3 regions of the Oceanobacillus caeni genome follow, and region 2 is predicted to be linked to each of the others. Evidence: riboswitches for the same ligand, from Rfam matches in the RefSeq annotation. Region 2 holds a riboswitch; each other region holds the start of a gene.
What was found. Region 2 has a riboswitch for thiamine pyrophosphate ahead of ACFQ18_RS12535 (ABC transporter substrate-binding protein). Riboswitches for the same ligand answer to the same signal wherever they lie in the genome.
Positions count from the first base shown of each region.

Region 1: it holds a riboswitch for thiamine pyrophosphate, as region 2 does, so the genes downstream of both, ACFQ18_RS14380 (YkoF family thiamine/hydroxymethylpyrimidine-binding protein) here and ACFQ18_RS12535 (ABC transporter substrate-binding protein) in region 2, are expected to answer to the same signal.
Region 3: it holds a riboswitch for thiamine pyrophosphate, as region 2 does, so the genes downstream of both, ACFQ18_RS03665 (3-oxoacyl-ACP reductase) here and ACFQ18_RS12535 (ABC transporter substrate-binding protein) in region 2, are expected to answer to the same signal.

Region 1 covers NZ_JBHTKV010000024.1:13,385-21,330, forward strand. The annotation lists gene ACFQ18_RS14355 (hypothetical protein) at 1-489, shown strand, start outside; gene ACFQ18_RS14360 (hypothetical protein) at 502-825, shown strand; gene ACFQ18_RS14365 (energy-coupling factor transporter transmembrane component T family protein) at 1,049-1,828, opposite strand; gene ACFQ18_RS14370 (energy-coupling factor transporter ATPase) at 1,828-3,402, opposite strand; gene ACFQ18_RS14375 (ECF transporter S component) at 3,383-3,988, opposite strand; gene ACFQ18_RS14380 (YkoF family thiamine/hydroxymethylpyrimidine-binding protein) at 4,001-4,591, opposite strand; TPP riboswitch at 4,678-4,779, opposite strand; gene helD (RNA polymerase recycling motor HelD) at 4,872-7,184, opposite strand; gene ACFQ18_RS14390 (SLAP domain-containing protein) at 7,337-7,768, opposite strand.
Region 2 covers NZ_JBHTKV010000017.1:56,406-64,351, forward strand. The annotation lists gene ACFQ18_RS12530 (MDR family MFS transporter) at 1-901, opposite strand, end outside; TPP riboswitch at 1,309-1,418, shown strand; gene ACFQ18_RS12535 (ABC transporter substrate-binding protein) at 1,537-2,535, shown strand; gene ACFQ18_RS12540 (thiamine-binding protein) at 2,557-2,847, shown strand; gene ACFQ18_RS12545 (ABC transporter permease) at 2,847-3,623, shown strand; gene ACFQ18_RS12550 (ABC transporter ATP-binding protein) at 3,613-4,335, shown strand; gene ACFQ18_RS12555 (LTA synthase family protein) at 4,541-6,463, shown strand; gene cax (calcium/proton exchanger) at 6,524-7,585, opposite strand; gene ACFQ18_RS12565 (TetR family transcriptional regulator) at 7,746-7,946, opposite strand, start outside.
Region 3 covers NZ_JBHTKV010000003.1:20,881-28,826, reverse strand. The annotation lists partial or broken gene ACFQ18_RS03685 (DUF2515 domain-containing protein) at 1-148, shown strand, start outside; gene ACFQ18_RS03680 (CBO0543 family protein) at 66-530, shown strand; gene ACFQ18_RS03675 (LysM peptidoglycan-binding domain-containing protein) at 1,248-2,471, opposite strand; gene ACFQ18_RS03670 (LLM class flavin-dependent oxidoreductase) at 2,864-4,171, opposite strand; gene ACFQ18_RS03665 (3-oxoacyl-ACP reductase) at 4,251-5,003, opposite strand; TPP riboswitch at 5,147-5,247, opposite strand; gene ACFQ18_RS03660 (DUF4282 domain-containing protein) at 5,568-5,846, shown strand; gene ACFQ18_RS03655 (polysaccharide deacetylase family protein) at 6,475-7,239, shown strand; gene ACFQ18_RS03650 (DnaD domain-containing protein) at 7,536-7,946, opposite strand, start outside.

The DNA of each region.
Region 1 (7,946 bases), on a different contig from region 2:
GAAGTTTATGAAGAAGGAGATGCAGTATGGGAAGATAACTATGATGAAGAGCCAATAAACGCCGCTGAAAGATATGCCTCTGATAGATATAGTGCAGAAGAGATAGCTATACTTTCTCAAATTGCTTATGAAAAATCTATTAATGAGAGTGAGGCTGGCGAAGGGAAAATCGTTCCGTTTGGAGCTAAATCAAAAGCTGTTATAAAAGTTTCTCAGTTACTTTTAAAAGGTGGAGATGAAGTTATTGATGCAGCTAGAGCCTTCAAAATTATTGATTCTGCCACTGCAAGAACATTTAAAAGCAATAGTGTAAAGATAGGGAATTTTTTGAAGAAGTTTGAAAATGCAGGGGCCAACGAAGCTAATGAAGTTCGTACTCAGCTTCCTGTATGGTTTAAAGATAACACAAGGGTTAGCAAAGGAGTAGCTGAAAATATATCAATCGCTGTAGCTTGGGCAATTCGCGGTGCTGATTGGTTATTTTTTTAGGAGTGAAATAGTATGGAAAATGAAACTGTTAGTGAATGGTTAGGAAGTAAAGGATTATCTAATACTGATATTGATTTCATTGAAACAATTTTGACTTTCACATCCACAGCAATTGTACTAGAGTCTAAAACAGAAGATATTAACAAAAAATTTCAAGCGACTTTTCCGGAAAAGAAAGCAAAAATCATGCCTGATTTAACCTACCAACAGTTTGAAGAAATATTACAAGATAATGGTTTGTCAGTCAATTTAAGCGAACTGTTGAAAAGGTTTAGCTCACAAGGTATTTGTGTGGAACTCTGTGAAAAATTGTTAAGAAAACAAGATGATAATTAACGGGATTAAAAATCTAAAAAAGGAAGCAAAGCGCTTCCTTTTTTTGTTACATATTCTAGCCTATCTTAGGCTAACTAGGGATACCAACAAAACCGATATGAACATTTTACTGTTGGACCCCTTAAAGTAAGGAAAATCGAATTTTATCATGTCGAAATTTGCTTAGCGTACAAAATTTCCGAAATGTTGGCTGTACCCCATTTAGTAATGTCCCAGCCATTTCCTAAACCCTTTTTCCGAATATATTTAGATACCCCAAATTATACGAAAATACAACTATTATAATAAATCCCCCGACAATAAAGGAAAAAAAGATCCAGTCTTTTTTTTCGATGGTCATCTGATGATAGTGGGTACGATCTGTATCTCCAGTAAACCCCTTTGATTCCATAGCAATAGCTACTCGTTCCGCCTTGCGAATCCCATTAGCTAGTAGCGGAATTGCATATCTACGGAATTGATTTATTTTTCCTTTTAACCCTTTTGTTCTTCCTACACCACGGATGCGATGTGCCTGTCTTAATATCTGTAATTCCTGTTGAAATAAAGGTAAAAACCGATATCCAGCTAAAATACCATATGTGATTTTAGGTGGTACTTTACATTGTTGCATAAGGCTAAGCATAAATTTAGTGGAATCCGTTGTTAAAGCGAATAATAGAGACAATGCCACAAAGCAAAGAGACCGAAGTGCGAGACTAGTCCCTGTAAGTATACTGCCAGTAGTTATTTCAAACCTCCATAATGTAAACATAACTTCTCCATAGGAAAAGGTTTGATTTGTATAAAGAATCGTCATCCAAGCAAAGCTTAATGCAACGAGAAAGAACGGACTGAAGAATTTGAGCCATTTTATAACCGAGATATCCCCCATAGTAAAGGTTACGAATAGAATAAATATAAAATAGGAAAGTGGTGTAAATACATCAAAAGTAAAACTAAGTAAAATGCCTGGTATTAATACCGCTATTGCCTTTATAGATGGATTAATAGACGAGATCATTAAACAGCACCTTCTTCATGATTGTTTCGGATTCGATAAGGCAAGCGTAATCTTGCTTTTTTCAAAATCTTTTCCTGTTGCCAGAGCTTTTCAGGTTCGCCATTATAGACAATGTTCTGTTTGTGTAATACAATTGCGCGATTTGTTATATCCACAATGTCCATATCATGGGTAACAAAGACAATGGTTGTCCCACTTTCTCTTAGTCGTTCAATCATGTTCATGAATTCCCTTGTTGTTCGAGCATCTTGACCAAACGTTGGCTCATCAAAAAATAAAATATCTGGTGTCTCATCCACCATTGTTGCAACACTTAAACGTCGTTTTTGTCCACCGCTTAAGGAGAAAGGATTACTAAATCGATGTTTTTCTAGGTGAAATTCCCTCATAAGTTTGGTTGCTGTAGAATTTATTTTTTTCTCCGAATATCCATTTAATTTCAAGCCAAATGTTAACTCCTCCAACACGGTGTCCGTAATAAATTGATGTTCTGGATTTTGAAAAACGTATCCCATTCGTTTTCTAAGTTCTTTTTGGTCCCAATGTTCCATTGGTTTATCGAAAAAGTAAATATTTCCTTTAAATGGGGTTAATAATCCAGCCATTAATTGTAGTAGTGTAGACTTACCAGCTCCGTTTTCTCCAATAATTGCGATGAATTCCCCGCTCCGTATGTTTAAATTTATTTCATTCAAAATGATTTGTTTCTTTCGATAGAAACTCATGTCTTTTACAGTTAAAATCACATCTTCTGAAGGGAGGATACGATGGTTGAAGTTGCGAAAGGAATCAGCAGTATTGGAAAATCGTTTTGGTAAAAATACGCCTTCTTGCTCCAATAATGTTTTCTTTTCCATAAAGATAGAATTCACATTTCCATCCGCAATCAGTTCGCCACTTCTTCCCATCACAAGGACTCTGTCTACGATATCTAGCCAATCATCTGCTTGATGCTCAATAATAAGAACGGCTAATTGATGTTTTTCCTGAACACATTTAATTAACTGAATAAACTCAAGACTAGAAACAGGGTCCAAATTTGCTGTAGGCTCATCTAAAATTAACATATTAGGTTCAAGCAGAAGAACAGATGCTAGGGCGATCTTCTGCTTTTGTCCACCTGATAACTCATGAATTTTTCTATTCTGTAACCCATCCATTCCGACTAATTTTAATACCTCCGAGATGCGCCGAGCCATCTCGGAAGGAGGGGTCTTAATGTTTTCCAACGTGAACGCGAGTTCATCTTCTATTGTAATCATACAAAATTGGCTTTCAGGATCCTGAAAAACAATCCCGATTTCCTGATTTAATTCTCCTTTTTTGAAATCACGTATGTTTTTTCCACGATAATAGATTTCACCGGAAGAAACACCTTCAACGGCATCAGGGTACAATCCATTTAAACAAAGGGCGAGGCTGCTTTTCCCAGAACCGCTAGACCCCATAAGAATAGTCGTCTCATTTTTATTCAACGAAAATTGGATTCTATTAATTATTGGTTGGTCTAAGCTTTCATAGTCAAATGAAAAGTTTTCGATAAGAAGTAGAGGTCTACGCTGCTCCTGTTTCACGTCGTTTTTGCAGCTCCTTTCCTAATGCATATCCACGTAGTACATCTGTTTTTGCAAGTTGATCACTTATCCATTTCCCTAGAACCCCTGCAAGGAGTGCTCCGCTGATTACACGCACAACTAATGTAGCAACAAGTAACCATGGTGTTAATGTAATGTTTCCAGCGTAAAATAGGTGCCATACAAAACTAATCAGCGCTGCGGACATACCGGAAAATATTAACACGCGTAATCGATAATCTTTCCATTTTGTCAAAGCAAATGCGAGTTCTGCACCTGCACCTTGGACCGCAGCAGAAAGAATAAGTCCCGGTCCTGCAGTAGTTCCTAGTAACACTTCGGTAATTCCTGCAATTACTTCTGCGGTAAAGGCAACTCCTGGTTTACGCAATATGTAAGCCGCCACGATAGAAACAATAAACCATATTCCAAAAATAATCTCATAACCAAATGGAGCTAGACCAAATGGGGCAAGAATATTTTGGATAACCTGACCAACTAAGAAAAAGGCTAAATATATAATCCCAAATACGACACCTAATATGGACATAAGAACTATTTCTTTTAATTTCCACTGATTTGTCATTTTACAAACTCCTTATGCTTGATTCGTTGGACTATTCGCAGAAAGACTAAATGTCATCGTAACATGAGAAACTTGATCCTGAATAAGTTTAAAAGATTCATATAATGCTTGAAAGAGATTATGCACATCTCCATCCAATCTTGTAGCATAATGGGTAGATATTACTTTAACGTTACGGTGTTTGGATAAATCGATTTGTTCATAGATTTTATCCATATAATCTTCTCTTCCTAACGGATAAAGAGAAAATTTACAACCAGCGACTTGGGAGATGGACTTCACCTTTTCTTCGTTCAACGGGGTATCTGTTTCATCCATGTACACATCGGCATCTGAATCCCCCGGGCAACCAATAGAAAAGGTTCCGTTCATAGCAACATGCTCTCCCGTTTTTGCTGCATGAAGGAAAATGGCCTTTGTTACATCAAAAACATGAACCATTTTCCCCCGAATACATGTGCTCACATCATCTGTATTCTTCCATACTTTTGATGTATCGACCTCTTCCAGTGTTGATAGAATAATATCTACAAACCGGTCACTCATCGGATGTAGACTAAACTGACATCCTGCAATTCTACTTGTCCCACAATAGTTGCTCATAAAATCTCCTCCTAAAATAATAATAAAAAAACTGCACTCCGTATGGGAATGCAGTTTACATGTATGTATTTAAGTTTCATTGAATCATACAGTGAACCGCACTTCCCCACGCTAGTATTATCTAGATCGGGTAATAAGGGTCAGATTTCTCTTCTCAGCCACACACCGTAGCTCCCCTAGTGCTAACTTTCGGATATGCAATTTTTCTTCTATTATGAATAAAACATACTTTATGATTTTTGTAAAGGGCTCATCTGTTGGTAAATAAAAAGGTGGGAGACTATCCCACCTTAAACGTATCGTTATCCGCTTCTTTAATAAACAAGCAAGGTTCCCCTGGTGAGACCATTGTTAAATCATGCATGGCCCTAGTGCATGCTGTATAGAATAACGCTCGCTCAGATTCCCGATTGTATTGATTACTTGATGCATCTGGAATAATAACTGCATCAAATTCAATCCCTTTTGCTAAATAGACAGGAAGTACCAAAATGCCTTTTTCAAAAGAAAAAGTTTCTTCATTAATTGGATATAAATCAATTTCTTTCCGTAGTAATTCATAAATCTGATTTGTTTCCTCCATTGTTTTACAAATTAGTGCGATGGTTTCATGACCATATCTACGTAGTTTTTCAATTTCCAATAACAATGTTTGAACTAAGTTATTTTCAGTTTGAAGCAGGGTAGGTTTTTTTCCTTCCCGTTCAAAAGGTTCAATAATGGAATGACCGGGAGCAAAGTGTTTTGAGAATTCTACAATTTCTTTTGTTGATCGATAACTTTTTGTTAAGGTAATTCGTTCATGGTTACTTTCCACCGCATCCGGGATAAGAGGATTTTCACTTGTCGTATGAGCGTATATTCCCTGGTTAACATCGCCTAGAAGTGTCATTCTCGTATAAGGGAAAATATGTCTTATAAATGCAAATTGGAAAGCAGAATAATCCTGTGCCTCGTCAATAAATAAATGACGTATAGAACGGTCTGCATCGTGTCCAAGAATTTTTCCTTTGAAATATACATATGGTGTAGCATCTTCCCACGTTAAATAGCGCTTGTTTAAATGTTTTACAGTAAATGTAGCGATTGTTTCCCAATTCTTTGGTTTTAGATTTGGTTCCCATTTTTCAAAAAGGTTCCTGTACGTGGCAAGCACATGGACAAACTTCAATCGTTTAATTTGTTTTTTAATTGGGGCAAATGCCCGCTGAATCACTTCTTTACGCAAAAACATTTCTTCTTGAAGCGGGTCATCTTCATCACCATACATATCCTGACTATAAGTGAATGCCTTCTGGTAATCTTCTTTGTCTAATAATTGCATTTCTTCCAAAACCCAGTCTTCAGAAACTTCCTTTTGTTGGATATGACGAATTTCCTTTAAAAGCCATTTAGAAACAAGTTCCAATTTATTTGGAATAGAAATGCTAGAATCAAGTGCATAAAAATATCGAGTAATTTCCTCTTTTGATAGGATAATTTCGTTTCTAAATTTAATGTTTTTAAAAAGAATTCCAGTATGGTTTAAATAAGAAATATAGGAATCAATCATCTGTTTAAAATATAAGCTTGATTTATAGTCCATATTTATAACTCGTATATCGTTTTTATCCTTATGTCGTTCTGTAAGGGTGTACTCGATTTGTTCAAAAGGAGATTCAATTTCAATGTTTTTTTCAATCCTTTTTCTTAAAAATTGTAAGAAGGTAGATTGGCCAATATTTGTCTCTCCTAATTCCGGAAGTACATTGATGATATAACTTGAGAATAGTGGATTTGGTGAAAGAAGGAGAAGGTCATTTGCATTTAACTCTTCACGAAAACGATACATTAAATAGGCTACGCGCTGTAATGCGGCTGACGTTTTTCCACTTCCAGCCACTCCTTGCACAATTAAAAGATTACTCCGTTCGTTACGAATAATTTTATTTTGTTCCTTTTGGATCGTTGCAACGATGCTTTGCATTTTTGTGTTAGCATTATTACCAAGAGCATGCTGAAGTAGGGTATCTCCGATTGTGAGGCCGGTGTCAAACATACCTTTCATCTGACCTTGCCTAATAATATATTGCCTTTTTAATGTTATTTCACCATTTATGGTATCTTCCGTCGATTCATATTGAGCAGGTCCTGGAGCGTAGTCATAATACATGCTTGATATAGGTGCACGCCAATCATATACGAGAAAATTCTCATCCTTTTCATCCATCAGAGAAGCCTTACCAATGTAGATTTTTTCCTCTTCCTTTGTCTGGTTTTCCTTAAAGTCAATTCTGCCAAAATAAGGTGAGTCTTGTAACGAATCTAATGTTTTTCTCTCATGATCTATATTTCCATGTGACCGTTCACGTTCAGCTAAAAATTCAGCTTGCTGTTTTAAACTAGCTTGTGTTTCAATTATATCGTCTGGTTCGTCTAGGTTTACCGTAACATCATCCCAAAAATCCTTTCTAAGATCGATAATACTCTCTCTTAGACCCGAGGCTTTCTCCTTCAGTGCTATTTTTTTCTTTTTAATAACCTGAATGACGTCTTCCAATCTCTGCCTTTCAGCTAATTCATCTTTTATTTGATTTTCCGATTCCTTATTCATTTCAATCAACCCCGTTCAAAAGCGATATAATATATTCTTATTGTTATTAAAAGACATTTATAATATGAGTCGAAAAAAACGTTCATTATTTTATCCCACCTCAAGCTTCTGGGGAAACAAAGAAGGTAGGTGGGAGATCAATTGTCCGTATACTATCTATCAGTGGTGGATGAAGGAAATCCTCCACTGATGGAAGTCTTATTTATTAGTATTACCCCATTTGAAGGAATTTCTTTTTTTAATATTTGTTGTTTAGGAAAAATAAATGTCCAAGGTATACTTGTTTCTTTTTCAATAACTAATCTAGGAATGGTGAAGATATGCCCGGCAATTAATTCACCATTTGCATGATACTGAATCGTGTCATGGTGAAAAGTGAAATCCGAATTGGAGGTATTATGAACGAGAACCGTTACTAGTAATTCCCCTTTATGATTGATTGCATGTCCCAAAGTGGTAAATTGTATTTTTTCTTCCTTTGAAAGATTCTCTTTTACCCTTATAAATTCCTGCTTTATTTTTTCTCTGTCTTTATTTGCTATCGTTTTGTCCCAAGCCGCTTCAAATTGTAATGTCTGAGTCACGATGATAACCTCCAATTGTATTTAAACGTATACCCATATCATACAGGATTAAACGGGAATTCCAAAATAGCTAAACTCATCCTAGCATTTTTAAAACCAGGCTATACTAATCTAATTTCAATTTGAAAAATGGTATAATAGAACGAAGGATTTATAGTTTATCCCACCTCAAGCTTCT
Region 2 (7,946 bases):
CCGCTTCAAAAGCAGTGAATTCACGCATGTTTTGCATATAAAGTGGGATAAGTGTTTCTGTCCCGATTAGCCCCATAAACGAAATGATTCCAATAACAACGGCTAGTGGGAATAGAGAATACGTAAAAACCCTGAACTCTAACATTGGATGCTGCAGTCTTAACTGTCTTAAAATAAACATAAAGAGTGACACTACTCCAACAGTGAGTGAAATGATGGTTAAACTTGCTCCCCAACCGTTATTCCCAGCTGAAGTAAATCCATAAAGTAATCCACCAAAACCAAAAGAGGATAAAATAACAGATGGAATATCTAATTTTGGTTTCTTTAATTCCGTTACATTTTTCAATGCGAAAAAGGCGATGATAATATCTACAATTGCAATTGGTAGGATGATAAAGAATAATACCCTCCAAGAATAATGCTCTGTTACCCATCCTGATATGGCAGGACCAAGTGCTGGTGCAAATGATATAACAAGACCAATTAATCCCATAGCTGATCCACGTTTATGAACTGGGAAGATTAAAAGAAATACTGTCTGCATTAGTGGCAGCATAACCCCTGCTCCAGCAGACTGGATGACTCGCCCTACTAATAAGAAAGAGAAATTAGGCGCAATCCCAGAAATTAATGTGCCTATAGCGAAAATACTCATTGCCGTTATAAACAATTGTCTTGTCGTAAACCGTTCTAATAAAAATGCACTAATGGGAATCATAATACCATTGACAAGCATAAACACCGTGGTTAGCCACTGACCAGTGTTTGCCGTAATTCCCATTTCCTCCATAATTGGGGGAATTGCAGTAATCATCAACGTTTGATTTAAAATGGAAATAAATGCCCCAGCAAGCAACAATGCGACAATCGTTTTTCGGTTATAACTTACCGTTTGCATATCCTTCCCCTCCCCTATTTCTTCATAACAATTCATAAATTATAATGCATTTCAGGTAAAAAGGAAATAGGAATTTTGCTAAATTTCAGCTAGATAAAGAAGACTTCCATCAGCGGAGGCTTTCCTTCATCCCCCACTGATGGTTAGTCGGCACTTATCGAACCTTTACGGGCAGTTGTTCTCCCACCTATTTGTATCCCCAGAAGTTTAAGGTGGGAGTCTTACTGCCCATTTAGGTGGGGTAATTAGAACAGGTAATTTAATAGGAAGGAAAAATTTTTTAAACGTAAAATCATATTCATAAACAATATCAAGTTGTGCAACTTTAAAAGAATCGTCAAACTTTTACAAATTTCTTGCTATATTAGAAAAACTATGCAATACTTAATTGTGTAAATTACAACTTAAGATGACTGTGGGGGTACCAGTGTTGCTGGTTGAGATTGTATCCGTTAGATACTAACCCTTAGAACCTGATCTGGCTAAGACCAGCGTAGGGAACATACCTGATACGTACATAACTAAAGTATGCACCCTAGGCAATTTGTCTAGGGTGCTTTTTGTTGGCTACTAATTCGTGTTATTCCCTACTCGAGTTTTATTCTTTTAGTTAAAAACAGGGAGGACTATTTATTATGAGGAAATTATCTGTTTTTTGCCTGTTGCTAATTGTACTAGCTGCATGCGGTAACAACACAGATGAAGAAAGTACAGATCAAACAGGTGAAGATGCAAAGCAACTAAAAAAAATAACCCTTGTTCTGGATTGGACCCCAAACACCAATCATACTGGTCTCTATGTGGCTAGGGATAAAGGGTATTTTGAAGAAGAAGGTTTAGATGTTGACATTATTCAGCCTGGAGAAGCAGGTGCTGAGCAATTAGTCGCTACTGGAAATGCTGATTTTGGTGTTAGCTACCAAGAAGGAATTACGGAAGCACGAATACAAAATGTACCTATTGTTTCGATTGCTGCTATTATTCAGCATAATACGTCTGGTTTTGCTTCCCTAAAGGAAAATAATATTACAACTGCAAAAGACTTTGAGGGTAAATCTTATGGTGGATGGGGTGCACCAGTGGAAAAGGCTGTACTAGATTCGATTATGCAGGAGGATAATGCCGATGTAGAGAAGGTTGAAATCGTTAATATCGGAAATACAGACTTTTTCACAGCACTTGAGCAAGGAATTGATTTTGCTTGGATTTACTATGGTTGGGATGGTATTAAAGCAGAGCTCCGTGACCAACCGCTTCATATGAATTATTTAACGGATTATAGTAAGAAATTAGACTATTATACTCCGGTATTAGCAACCAATGAAAATATGATACAAGATGATCCGGAAACTATTAAAAGCTTCTTACGTGCTGTTTCCAAAGGTTATGAGTTCGCAATAGAAAACCCAAGCGAAGCTGCAGACGTACTTATTGAAGCAGTACCAGACCTTGACCCTGAACTAGTTAAAGCAAGTCAAGAGTGGCTGTCTCCTAAATATCAAGATGATGCAGAAAAATGGGGAATTCAAAAGCTAGAAATATGGGAAAACTATGCAAATTGGATGTATGAAAATGATCTATTAGAAGTTGAACTGGATAGTGAAAAGGCATTTACAAATGACTTTTTACCTTAAATGATAAAGGAGAGATTTTAATTGGCAAACGCATTATTAAGTATTCAAATGATTCCTAAAGCAGAAAACGGAGTAGACACATATCCATTAGTAGATGAAGCAATTAAAGTGATTGATGAATCAGGTGTGAAATACCAGGTTAATCCACTTGAAACAACCATGGAAGGAAACCTTTCTGAATTACTACAAATTGTGGAAAAAATGAATGAGAAAATGGTTGAGAAAGGTTGTGCTAGTGCCATTTCTCAAATTAAGATTTTTTATAAACCAGACGGTGCATCCATGGATCAATTAACGGAGAAGTATCGTTAATGAGTACCATGGCAAAAAAAGGATGGAGGCCGGTTCTGGCTATCATCCTTTTCTTCATCTTGTGGGAAGTTGGAACTAGAATTTTTGACATGCCATCATGGCTACTTCCTGGACCAATTCAAATTTTCCAAGAAGCATGGACTAGCTGGTCAATTTACACGGAACACCTTCCATCTACTATTCAATTGATTGTTCTTGGGTTTTTAATTGGTAGTGGGGTTGGCGTTTTTGTTGCCATATGTCTCCATTTAATGCCTCTACTAAAGGACTTATTTTATCCATTTATCATTATTTCACAAAACATTCCTGTTATTGTCCTAGCACCATTACTTGTTATTTGGTTTGGATTTGGCATGCTACCGAAGCTAATTGTTATTTCGCTCGTTTGTTTCTTTCCGATAACCATTGCTCTACTTGATGGCTTTCGTCAAACAGATGCTGATTTAAAACACTATATTCAAATGGCTGGTGCGACAAAAGGACAAACTTTTCGGAAACTAGAATGGCCGAACGCTTTACCATCCCTATTCTCAGGACTAAAGATTTCTGCAACATATAGTGTGATGGGCGCAGTCATTTCCGAATGGCTAGGTGCAAGTAAAGGTATTGGCGTGTATATGACATTAGCATCTTCATCCTACCGAACCGATCGTGTCTTTGTAGCCATTATCGTTATTGTGGCACTCAGTTTATTATTCTTTTTACTAATAACCCTTATCGAAAAAAGGGTCATTAAGTGGAAACCAGAGGAAGGAATAAATCCATATGAGTCTTGAAATTCATGATATATCCAAATCGTTTGAAGACAATCATGTATTATCCAATATCAACTTCTCCGTCAAAGACGGGGAATTCGTTTCTCTATTAGGTCCATCTGGAAGTGGGAAAAGTACACTCTTTAGCATTATTGGTGGAATGAGCCAGCCATCGGGAGGTTCGATCTATTTAGATAGAGAAAAAATCAATGGGAAACGTGGTTCGATTAGCTATATGCCACAATCCTCTTCCCTCTTTCCATGGCGAACGATTTTGGACAATGTAGTTCTTGGGCAAGAAATTGCAGGAAAGGTTGATAAGGAAAAAGCATTAGAAATGATTGAACGGGCCGGGCTTAAGGGCTATGAAAACTCCTACCCTCGTCAATTATCAGGTGGAATGAAACAGCGTGTTTCTTTTATTCGAAGCTTGTTAAGCCCACAATCTCTAATCTTGTTGGACGAACCATTTTCTGCCTTAGATGAATTTACCCGTACAAAAATGCAAAAATGGCTTCTTTCTATTTGGGAAGAGCATAAACGTTCCATATTATTTATTACTCATAACATAGAAGAAGCTATTTTTTTATCCGATCGAATTATTATTTTATCGAATAAGCCGGCAACTGTTAAAAAGGAATTCATCATCCCCTTTGACCGTCCAAGAGACGTAAACTTGTTGTTGTCTGAAGAATTTCTAACCTGGAAAAAGAAAATATATGAAGAAATGTAGAGACAGATCCATCGTCCCAGCAATAGCCGGACAATGGACTGTCTCTTTTTCATATATCTTTAACTTATTATTAATGGATTCGACAAAATCAACCATTACTTCCCATTTCCTAATCCCAAAACCATGTGTTATAATTAGCATTTGTAAGTACTAAAAATAATTTAAAATTTAAATTAACCTAGAAACCATTCGAGGTGAAGAATAAGTGAAGAAATTAATTTCTACGAAGATGGGATTCTTCTCAATTGTATTAGTTCTTTATTGGTTGAAAACTTATTTGATTTATAAAGTGGAATTTGATTTGGGTGTGAAGGGGGCTATCCAAGAATTTCTATTATTCTTAAACCCTTTAAGCTCAGGTTTAATTCTCCTAGGAATTACACTATTTTCTAAAGGACGTAAAGTTGGTAGACGCTTAATCATTATGCAAGTGTTACTCGGCCTCATTCTTTATGCAAACATTGTATTCTATCGTTTTAATAGTGACTTTATAACGTTAGCGACAATGATGCAAACAAATAACTTTGGCAGTTTAGGCGGTAGCATCATTAGTTTAATGCAATGGCATGACCTTTTATATTTAATAGATATTGTCGTTTTAATAGTTTTATATAACATGGTTAAAGGGAACTGGTCTGAAACACGTATAAAAGTACGTAAACCCCTTACCATTCTAGCAATGGGGGTCTTAGTATTTACTATTAATCTAGGTTTAGCGGAAGCTGATAGACCACAATTGTTAGAAAGAGCTTTTGACCGTAACTATTTAGTGAAATATTTAGGTATATACAATTTCATTGCTTATGATACGATTCAAAGTGCAAATACTTCCACACAACGAGTTTTAGCAGATAGTGATGATATTACCGTTGTTGAAAACTATACAAAAACTAAATATGCTGAACCAAATCCTGCTTACTTTGGTGTCGCAGAAGGTAAAAATATTATTAAGATCCATTTAGAATCTTTCCAATCTTTTCTAATAGATTTTAAATTACATGGTGAAGAAGTTACACCATTTCTCAACTCATTAGTACATGATGAAAGTCAGAATTTCACATATTTTGATAACTTCTTCCATCAAACGGAGCAAGGGAAAACAGCTGATGCTGAATTAATTATGGATAATTCGCTTTATGGTTTACCACAAGGATCTGCGTTTGTAATGAAAGGTGACAACACGTACCAATCCTTCCCAGCAATTATTGGCGAGCGTCAAGGGTATACTAGTGCAGTTTTACATGGTGATGGTAAATCATTCTGGAATCGGGATGAAATTTATAAACACTTTGGTATCGATGAATTTTATCATGAAGATTATTATGATATGAGTGAGGACAATGTTATTAACTATGGATTAAAAGACAAGCCATTCTTTGAAGAGTCTATTAAATATCTAAAAGAAATGAAACAACCATTTTATGCGCACTTAATGACATTGACGAATCATCATCCTTTTACAATTAATGAAGAAGAAGCAACACTTGCACCAGCCGAAACTAATGATAAAACGGTAAACAATTATTTCCAAACCGCTCGGTATTTGGATGAAGCACTAGAACAATTCTTTAACGATTTAAAAGAAGCTGGTTTATATGACGATTCTGTTATTATGATATATGGTGACCATTATGGTATTTCGGATAATCATAATAAAGCGATGGAAGAGATTCTTGGTGAAGAAATTACTCCACTTAAATACTCTGAATTACATCGTGTTCCATTTATGATAAAGATTCCTGGAGTAAAAGGCCAAGGAACTAATCATGAATATAGTGGACAAATTGATGTTGTACCAACTATGCTGCATCTTCTAGGTATTGATGCACAAGATTATATTCTAATGGGTACGGATATGTTTTCCGAGGATCACAAAGATTATGTACCGTTCCGTAAAGGGAATTTTGTAACAAAAGATTTCACTTATCTAGACGGGGTATATTACGATAATAAAACAAAAGAAGTAATCGAAGAACCTACAGAAGAAATGATTAAACAAAAAGAAACAGTGCTTCATGAATTAGATTTATCTGATAAAGTAATGTATGGTGATCTATTACGTTTCTACAAACCAAACGATGAATGGAAACCAGTTGATGTTAATAGTTACTCTTATAAAAAAGAATAGAATGAAAGAACCCGAACAATCATAACTGTTCGGGTTTTTCTTTTATAATGATCGGTTACTTTAAAGGAGATAAAATCCAACTCCCATGATTAAATAAGCAGCTAATAATGCCAACCCTTCAAACCAATTCGATTCTCCATCAATAGAAATCATTATCGTTAGGAACACCGCCGTAACCATACTAATTAACTCAGGCCACGTAAATACAAGCGGCATGGAAGTTTCAAATAAAAGAGACACTAATACCAACACAGGAGCAACAAACATCGCAACCTGCAGGGTAGATCCAACTGCAATTTCAACTGCAACATCCATTTTATTTTTTAAAGCCATCAAAACAGCGGATGCATGTTCCGCGGCATTACCGACAATAGCTACAATGATGACTCCTATAAATAACTCCGTCCATCCAAAGGTTTCCCCAACTTCTGAAAAAGTATGAACTAAATTTTCCGACACATAAGCAACAGCCAACGTAGCTAAGGCAAGAATAATAATTGCTTTCCCTTTCCCCCACTCTGGTTCTTCCTCATGAGTAGTAGATTCCTCTTCATGACTTGATGGATAAACCCCACGATGTGTAAAAAGTTTAAAGAATAATGTAGCCAAATATAAAATAATCAAAATAATCGATACAGCCACACTAAGATTCATCGTTTCTTGGGCTGTCATATTAGAAGAGAATACTTCTGGAATAACGAATGCAACGACAACCGCAAATATCAATAGAGCCGCATTATTTCTTGCATCATGTACGTTAAAAGGCTGCCTCTTATATTTGATTCCCCCTATAAGGAAGGACAACCCCCCTACTAATAACAGGTTTCCTATTATCGAACCAGTTAAAGAAGCTAGTACAATTCCGATTAAACCAGCTTTTAATGAGAATATCGAGATAATAAGTTCTACCGCATTACCAAATGTGGCATTTAAGAGTCCACCAATTCTTGGCCCCATCACAATGGCTAAACTTTCAGTTGCCCTCCCCATATAACCTGCTAATGTAATAATAGTTAAACAGTAAATGATGAACATAAGTACCGTTGACCAATGCAACAAAGTACCTGCAACAGAAAGCGGTAGTCCAATGATAAGCATTATTAAGAATAATTTATTTACCATAACTTTTCATTCCTCTCACTTGTGAATCTTTTTTAATTTACCCTTATTACAGGAAAATTATAAAGAAGACTTTCATTAGTGGAGGCATTACCGTTTCTTTTTTATCATTAAAAAAACCGTACCAGTCTACATGACCAACACGGTTTAATTCATATTATAATTATTTTCTCTTTAATCCATACATTATAAATTGAATAGTTTGTTCCATTTCTTCTTTATCGTTCCAATCTATCTCAGGTGCTAAAATATTTCTAGCTATAATATAGCCAAAAATACTCGAAACGACAGAACGAATAATTGCCCTGGTTGACAAGTCAACAAGCTGACCTTTTTCTTTATAGTAAGAGATTAGTTCAGAAAA
Region 3 (7,946 bases), on a different contig from region 2:
TTCGGATTGGAAAGTCATTCATTATTTAAAAAAAGATATGTCTAAAGGAAATGGAGCTATTTATCATGAATATTGTAAAACACTGGAGACAATCGAATTCTCAATCCTCGCGAAAGAGGCCTTATTACCGAAGAAGTCAAAGAATTAAAAGCTATGTATCTACCATTATTTTGGCCTCACTTATTGGAACATATTTAGATCTCTTGCTTGTAGGGGCAGGTCTGTATTCTTTCCCAAGCCGTCCCTTTTCAGAAATATTTACCATTAATATCTTATTCACGCTTTGTATCCTGCCGTTATTTTCCCTAATTATTATTTTTGTATTAAAAAGGTTACATAAATTACTTAGGTATCTTTTCCTATTCATTTGCAGTTTAGTTGCATACATAGCAGAACAAACTGCAGAACGATTAGGCTTATTTATTCATTCTATGGATTGGAAACATGAATTTTCTCTAGTTGGTTACTTTCTTTTTCTTATCGTTATTTGGATGTTTTATAAATGGTTTGAAAGCGACCATGAGCCATGAGTAAGGTGGACAGTCCCCGCATCCCATGGAGGGAAGATCCACGGTTGCATTAGATTACTAAAAGTTAAATGTGCTGCAAAGATTGGGGCATTTTACCAGATTAACGTAGTGGGAATCTGACAGCAAAATAAAAAGGAAGAAGTCTGACTCTTTGGCCTAAACTATGTGTAAAATAGTTCTCGGGGATTTGAAGCAAAATTCTAGAAAAAAAGAAAAGGCGCTCTATCATAAATGTATGCTTCCCGGCAAATACATTAGAAAGAGGCCTTTTCATGAATACAATTATATCAAAAATTAGCGAATTATTAAAGGATACAAATGACTTAATTGAGTTTGAAGAACCTAAAGTTTCGTTTGCAACAACATTTAGTTTTGATTTATAATGAATATAGAAACAGCGTAAAATAAAAGAGACTGGACGCACTAACGCCCAGTCGGTGCAACATACATGCCGCAAAATAGCGGCTAACCAATTTAAAGGACTATGAAATAGTCATCTTTCCTTGGTAGGGCAGAGGGGGCTATTTCTTTTTGTTTATATGGACGACAATTGTTATAGTCAATGTTTTATACCAAAGGTTCGTTTAACTTTAAAAGGAAGTACTCGCTTATTACTTACGGAGTACTTCCTTTTATTTTTGGTTTATGAAATTTGTCTAGTGAGATAAGGGGTCTGTCCCCCATGGTTCCCTTTTTTTGTCTTCAAATTAGTATTCATTATTTTAAAATGGTAACATTAACTGTTCTATTTCCCCATTTATATGCTTCGGCCTTTGTTGGAACATGAACATCAATTTTATTCCCTTTAATGCTTCCGCCAGTATCGGCAGCAACTGCATAACCATAGCCATCGACATATACTTTAGATCCTAATGGAATAACAGATGGATCCACAGCTATTACTTTCGCATTTGGATTTGCATTCAAATCTACACCAGTAGACGTGATACCTGAGCAACCATCACAATTAGCCGTATATGCAGTAGCAGTTGCTTGAATTACATTAAGTTCTGCATCGTCTTCGGAATTACCTTCTGATTTAGTAGATTCTGCTTTTTCATCCGCTTCTACAACTACTTTTTTATCTGCTTGAGATGCCTCTTGGCTGACTGGCTCTTGAGCCTCAACTTCTTCTGGTTCTGTTGCTGGTTCCGGTGCCTCAACTTCTTCTTCTGGTTCTGTTGCTGGTTCTTGAGCTTCGACTTCTTCTTCTGGTTCTGTTACTGGTTCTTGAGCCTCAGCTTCTTCTTCTGGTTCTGTTGCTGGTTCCGGTGCCTCAACTTCTTCTTCCGGTTCTGTTGCTGGTTCCGGTGCCTCAACTTCTTCTTCTGGTTCTGTTGCTGGTTCCGGTGCCTCAACTTCTTCTTCTGGCTCTGTTGCTGGTTCCGGTGCCTCAACTTCTTCTTCCGGTTCTGTTACTGGTTCCGGTGCCTCAACTTCTTCTTCTGGTTCTGTTACTGGTTCCGGTGCCTCAAACTTTTCTGGTTCTTGAGCCTCGACATCCTGAACTTCTTCTGTTGATATGCTTTCAGTCGCAACTTCTTTTGCTGGCGCTGTAACTGTTTCCTCCGAGACAGCATCATCCGTGGTAGATATAGTTGGAATGTCAAGCACTTGACCAATAAAGATAAGATCTGATGTGAGATTGTTCAGGGATTTTATATCCTTGACCGTTACATCAAATTGATTAGCGATCCTGGATAATGTGTCCCCTTTTTGTACTATATATTGTTCGTTTATGAATAATAGTTGATTCGGATAGATAATAGTTGACGTCAACTTATTTATATCCATTAATTTCTTTACTGTAGTGTTATGTTCTCTTGATATATCCCATAGCGTATCACCTTTTTGTACTTTAACTTCTGCTGCTGAAACGTTAGTTACTGTTACACTAGCGATAAGCATTCCTGCAGTTATCGCAGTTACTAACTTTTTCATCTTAAATCTCCCTCCATATTCTTCCAGATGTTATTCATTTTAACATAGATTTACAAAAGAAATATGACAAATGTATTACAAAGGTTTGTTTAGATTGCAGGGCCAAAGGGACCTTCCCTGTGATCCTTGTGATTCTATTAATTTTATAATTTCATAGACACAAGAAGAGGGTCTCCCCTCTTCTTGTGTCTCGACGATTATAAGACAATCATCCTTCATGCAAATAACCAGGTCCATGCCAAAACCTAAGCAACATACATGCCTTGTACAGAGCGGCTGACCTAGTAAAGTTTTTTGCAGAAATAGCTCACCTTACTTGACGGCAGGGTGGCTATTTCTTTTTGTTTAGATAGGCGACAATAGTTACGATCATTACATGAACATGATTCGAATTATGTTAATCCTAAATGTTCACGGAAAGTATGACCTTCATATTTCTCTCTGAAAATACCTCTTTTTTGCATTTCAGGAACAATTAGTTCAACAAAGTCTTCTAAACTACCAGGCAATGTAGGAGGCATAAGATTAAATCCATCAGCCACACCAGCTTCAAGCCAGACTTCCATCTGATCCACAATTTCTTCGGGCGTACCTATCAGCGTGTGATGCCCACCGCCCGCATTAAGATATCCTAATAATTCTCTTACGGTAGGTCGGGTATCATTAATAATTTCTAGTATCGTTTCGTAACGTCCGATTGGTCCAGTAAATTCTTCTACAGGAGGTAGTTGAGGTACTTCTTTATCCATTTCCCAATTCGAACAGTCTTGTTGAACAAAGAAACTCAACTGGTTTAAAGCTGTTTCAATAGGTAATTGCTCATCTAATGCTGCTTTTTTTTCTAAGGCTTCTTCATGAGTACGACCTACATAGGTTACTAAGCCCGGAAATACTTTAATATGTCTATTACTGTCTCCACTTTGTCTAACTTGTTCATCTAATTTTTCACGAAATCTTTTTGCCTGCTTCAAGTTCCACGATACGGAATAAACCGCATCGGCATATTTTGCCGCCAATGCAATACCTTGTTTAGATGCCCCCGCTTGCATTGATACTGGTTTGCCTTGGGGGCTTTTTGGTGTGGTGGATGGGCCATACACCTTAAAATAAGTACCAGCGTGATTAAATGGCTGAATGTTTGAAGGATCGATCAATTTCCCTTCTGCTCGATTATGTACAAACTCATTACTGTCCCATGAAAGGAATAACTTATTCATTAAAGCAGCAAATTCATCTGCTTTCTCATAACGTTTGTCATGAGGAGGCAGTTCATCCATACTATGATTTAACGCCTCCAAATCAGTCATAGAAGTAACGAGATTCCAACCAACACGTCCTTTTGTAATATGGTCTAAACTTAATAATTGTCGTGAAGCTGTGAAAGGATTAGAAAAAGTACTTGAAATGGTTGAAACTAATCCCACATGTTTTGTCACTTGAGAAATAGCTGTTAAATTGACTATTGGATCAAACCAAAATGCTGGCATATCACTAGAATCTTTAGCCGGAAAGGATTGATTATCAGCAAAGAATACTGCGTCAAAATAACCTTTTTCCGCTAACTGTGCTAAGGATTGGTAATATGAAATGTCCCCAATACGTTCAACGCTTGAGTCAGGCATTTGCCAAGCAGCCTGATGGTGCCCACATCCATACAGCAAGACACCTAAGTGTAGTTGTTTTTCTTTCATCTTTGGCATTTGTCATACCTCCAAACAATTATTATTCACTATCTTATATACTCCGTTTTTGAAAGACTATCCATTGTCATTTAAGCTACTAGTTCATTGTCAAACCGCCATCTACTGTGATATTTTGACCTGTAATACCGTGCGCATTTTCTGATGATAAAAAAGCGACCATATTGGCTACATCTTGAGGTGTGGTCACCTTCTTCAGTGGCGTCGACTGAGCAATTAAATCAAATACTTCCGGTGTTGTAACAGCACTGGCATGAGTCGTTTTTAATAATCCCCCTGAAACGACATTCGCTTTTATACCATATTGTCCTAATTCAGAAGCGATATTACGTGTAAAACCTATTAATCCAGCTTTAGCTGTTGTATATTCATGGTAAGGTACAACAGGATTTTGATATAAATTAGTACCTATACTTATAATACTTCCATTTTGTCGTTCAATAAATTGAGGGATGACGCTTTGAACTACATGAAATGCTGCTTTTAACGTACCATTTAGTTGTTTTTGGTAATCAACCCAGGTGAGTTCTGTGAAAGGTTTCTGTTTGTTTGGATCAAACTTAAAGTCTACTAATGCATTGTTGACAACAACATCTATTTGGCCAAAGTACTCCGTTGCTTTTTTTATCAATGTATCTACTTCTGTGCGATTGGTTACATCAGCCTGAATGGCAATAGCATTTTCTTCACCAATCTCAGAAACAAGCTTCTCAGCGGCATCCTGACTTTTATAGTAATTGATAACCACTTGAAATCCTTGTTGTGCTAAGGTCTTTACAATAGACTCTCCTAAACCTCTACTACCACCTGTTACTAATACTGTTCTCCCCATCATAACCACTCCTATATTATTAATTTTGATGAAACTTAAATAATAAAGTGATAAATAAAAAAATACGCAACCTTCACATAGAAAAGTTGCGTAAAAAGAATTAACTACATATTAAGAAAAAGGCATAATCACCCTTTTAGTATGTAATAGAATTTACACTTTCCTACGCTAGTTTTAACTAGTTCAGGTTCAAAGGGTTTGAGTAAATACTCATCTCAGTTAAATAACACCCCTAGTGAATATATTTAAGTTATAGTCAATGTTATAGTCTTCAGAAATTTATGTCAAGGGAATATGGCTGTTTAAGTATTTCTATCATCCCTTCAAAAATAACTCCAGTACCTTTTCCCATTCATTTATAGTTAGTTGCATACATAGTGGAACAAACTGCGCTTCATTGTTAAGTTTAAACTTTTATGCTAAAATTACCCTTTGCAAATCAAAGAATTTAAAAAGTCATCAGTTCTAATACTTCCTATAACGAAATAGAAATAAAATGAAGTGTTTTTTATGAAAGGAATTTTATTTCATGATGGATGGACTACGAAACAGGGAGGTGAATAAATGAAAAATTTTATTAGTTTTAATAAGATGATTACACCAACAATCATTAAAGTGCTTTTTTGGGTTGGAGTAGGCTTCTCTATCATTCTAGGACTTCTTCAAATTATAGCTGGTTTTGATTCTTACTTCGGTGGCGGTTACCAAATATTTATGGGTATATTAACTATCATATTAGGACCTATCTTTACAAGGGTTTATTGTGAATTATTAATTTTATTCTTTAAAATGCATGAAACAATACAAGAAATTAATGAGAAATTAGGTTTAAAGGATAATTAATTTTAAATGGAATATTTGATGTTAGCGTTAAAATTCTCGTGTAAGTTGTTAAAAGCTCTTATTCAAGAATGATCAAACGTTTGTTTTAAAAGGTTAGCCAGAAATTACTGGTTGGCCTTTTTTTATAAGGTTTTATTATAGCGGTAGTCGAGGTAGACGAATCAAACGTAGGAGACTTGATCCCGTAAACAAATTTATATCAAAAAATGCGAAAAAGAACAAAATCACCCATATTCACCATTATTCCCTGAAAGATTACAAGGAAATATTTCATTTCCCGGGGAATATCGACAATTTATTCTATAATTTATAAATATAAAACATTTTTTCTAAGTTGTTTATTTCTCTGAGACTACCCTTTTGCTTCCTACGGCGTCGGGTGGTTTCCTTGTTTTCTAATATTTTTTTCCGAAGAAATACGCACTAGTCTCACGCATAATTCCTCTTTGTGCACCTTATCACATTGTCATATACAACATAGTGCCTTAAAGCATTGGGGGCTAACATATTGATTAAGGACTCCATGATGGTATCCAACACATTAGCACCTCTACCCCTTCGTAACCCCTTAAACACACTTACCATATAGTAAAGATAAATGGGCAAGTTTTTAAACATGGAGGTTCATATGCACACGAATCATTTTAATTCATGGTATCGGAGTAAATGGGATAGGCAAATGGGGCAAAGTCAACCAGTAGGAGGAGCGGAAATGACAAGCAGAAAGCCTCATTTAGTGGCGAATTCGATTTTACAGAGGGAATATCCCAACACCGTTGTTTTAAGAGGATCCCTTAACGAAAATAAAGTAGCTTTAACTTTTGATGATGGTCCAGATATACGCTTTACCCCCCAAGTGCTGAATGTCCTTAATAAATACAAAATCAAAGCTACCTTTTTCCTGATGGGGGCTAGAGCAGTTGAACATTCCGATATCGTGAGAAGAATGCATGCAGAAGGGCACGTCATTGGTAATCATACGTATTGGCATCCTAATCTGACAGAAGGAAGTTTAGAAAGAGTTCATTGGGAAGTGACTTCAACAGAGGAAGTACTTGCACAGATTATAGAATACCGTCCACGATTATTTCGTGCCCCTTATGGTGCGTTAAACCGAGAGATTGTCGAATTAATGAGGCAGATGGGGTATTCTGTCATTCTCTGGAACGTCGATTCTTTGGATTGGAGACAATTGGGTACGACTGTTATTTCTGATATTGTCTTAGCAAATACGGAACCCGGATCCATTGTACTGATGCATGACGGTGGTGATTGGACAATGGATTTATCAGGCACTGTCCATTCTTTACATGACATTATTCCACGTATACAGCAAGAAGGAATAGAGTTTGTAACAATTCCTGAATTATTGAATATTAGTAAAGCAAAATAAGGGGGCACCAGTGGCAGAGATTCACCGATCCATTTAGCTCATCTTAGCAGGGGGCCAAGATGTAGTTTTCCTTACTGATCCTCTCCCTGTTAGACTAGGCTCATTCGTCGTCCTTTTATAAAGATTGCGGAAAAATTGCTAGCATCGGCAAACTTGAGATTTTTGAAGCATATTTGGCGGTTGGGTAATCGTCCAGTTGTCGTCTCCCCTATGAAGGCGACTTTGGAAATACGCACGAGTAACGGATTCCCGCTCTCGATAAGGTCTAACACATTGGACGCGCCCCCCCTTACGCTCTACACATACCCCAACTCCTCCTTCAACCTCCTAATCTTCAACCTCGTCACTTCCGCTTCTTCCGGATCAACTTCCATCCTTTTATTCTCACGCTTTTCCCTCTGTTCCTTAAACCAATCCGGAATCACCTCTTCACGATTCCCACTGGTAAAATAGTGATACCGCCGCCGTTGTTTCCTTTTTCGAAATTCCACATCTTCTGCTCGTACTGCATCCACACTTCGAATCCCTTTCTTTTTCCATGCCTGCAAGATACTTTTCACATAACCCCAACTTGTCCTATTTTGCTCCAATGCCCGTTTCATCGCTTCCATCACTAATGCTTCTCCTACATCGTCCACCCAATCACTCATGGACTCGATGACGAATGGGCTCATGACTCCAAAGTTTTCTTGATAGAAACGAAATAC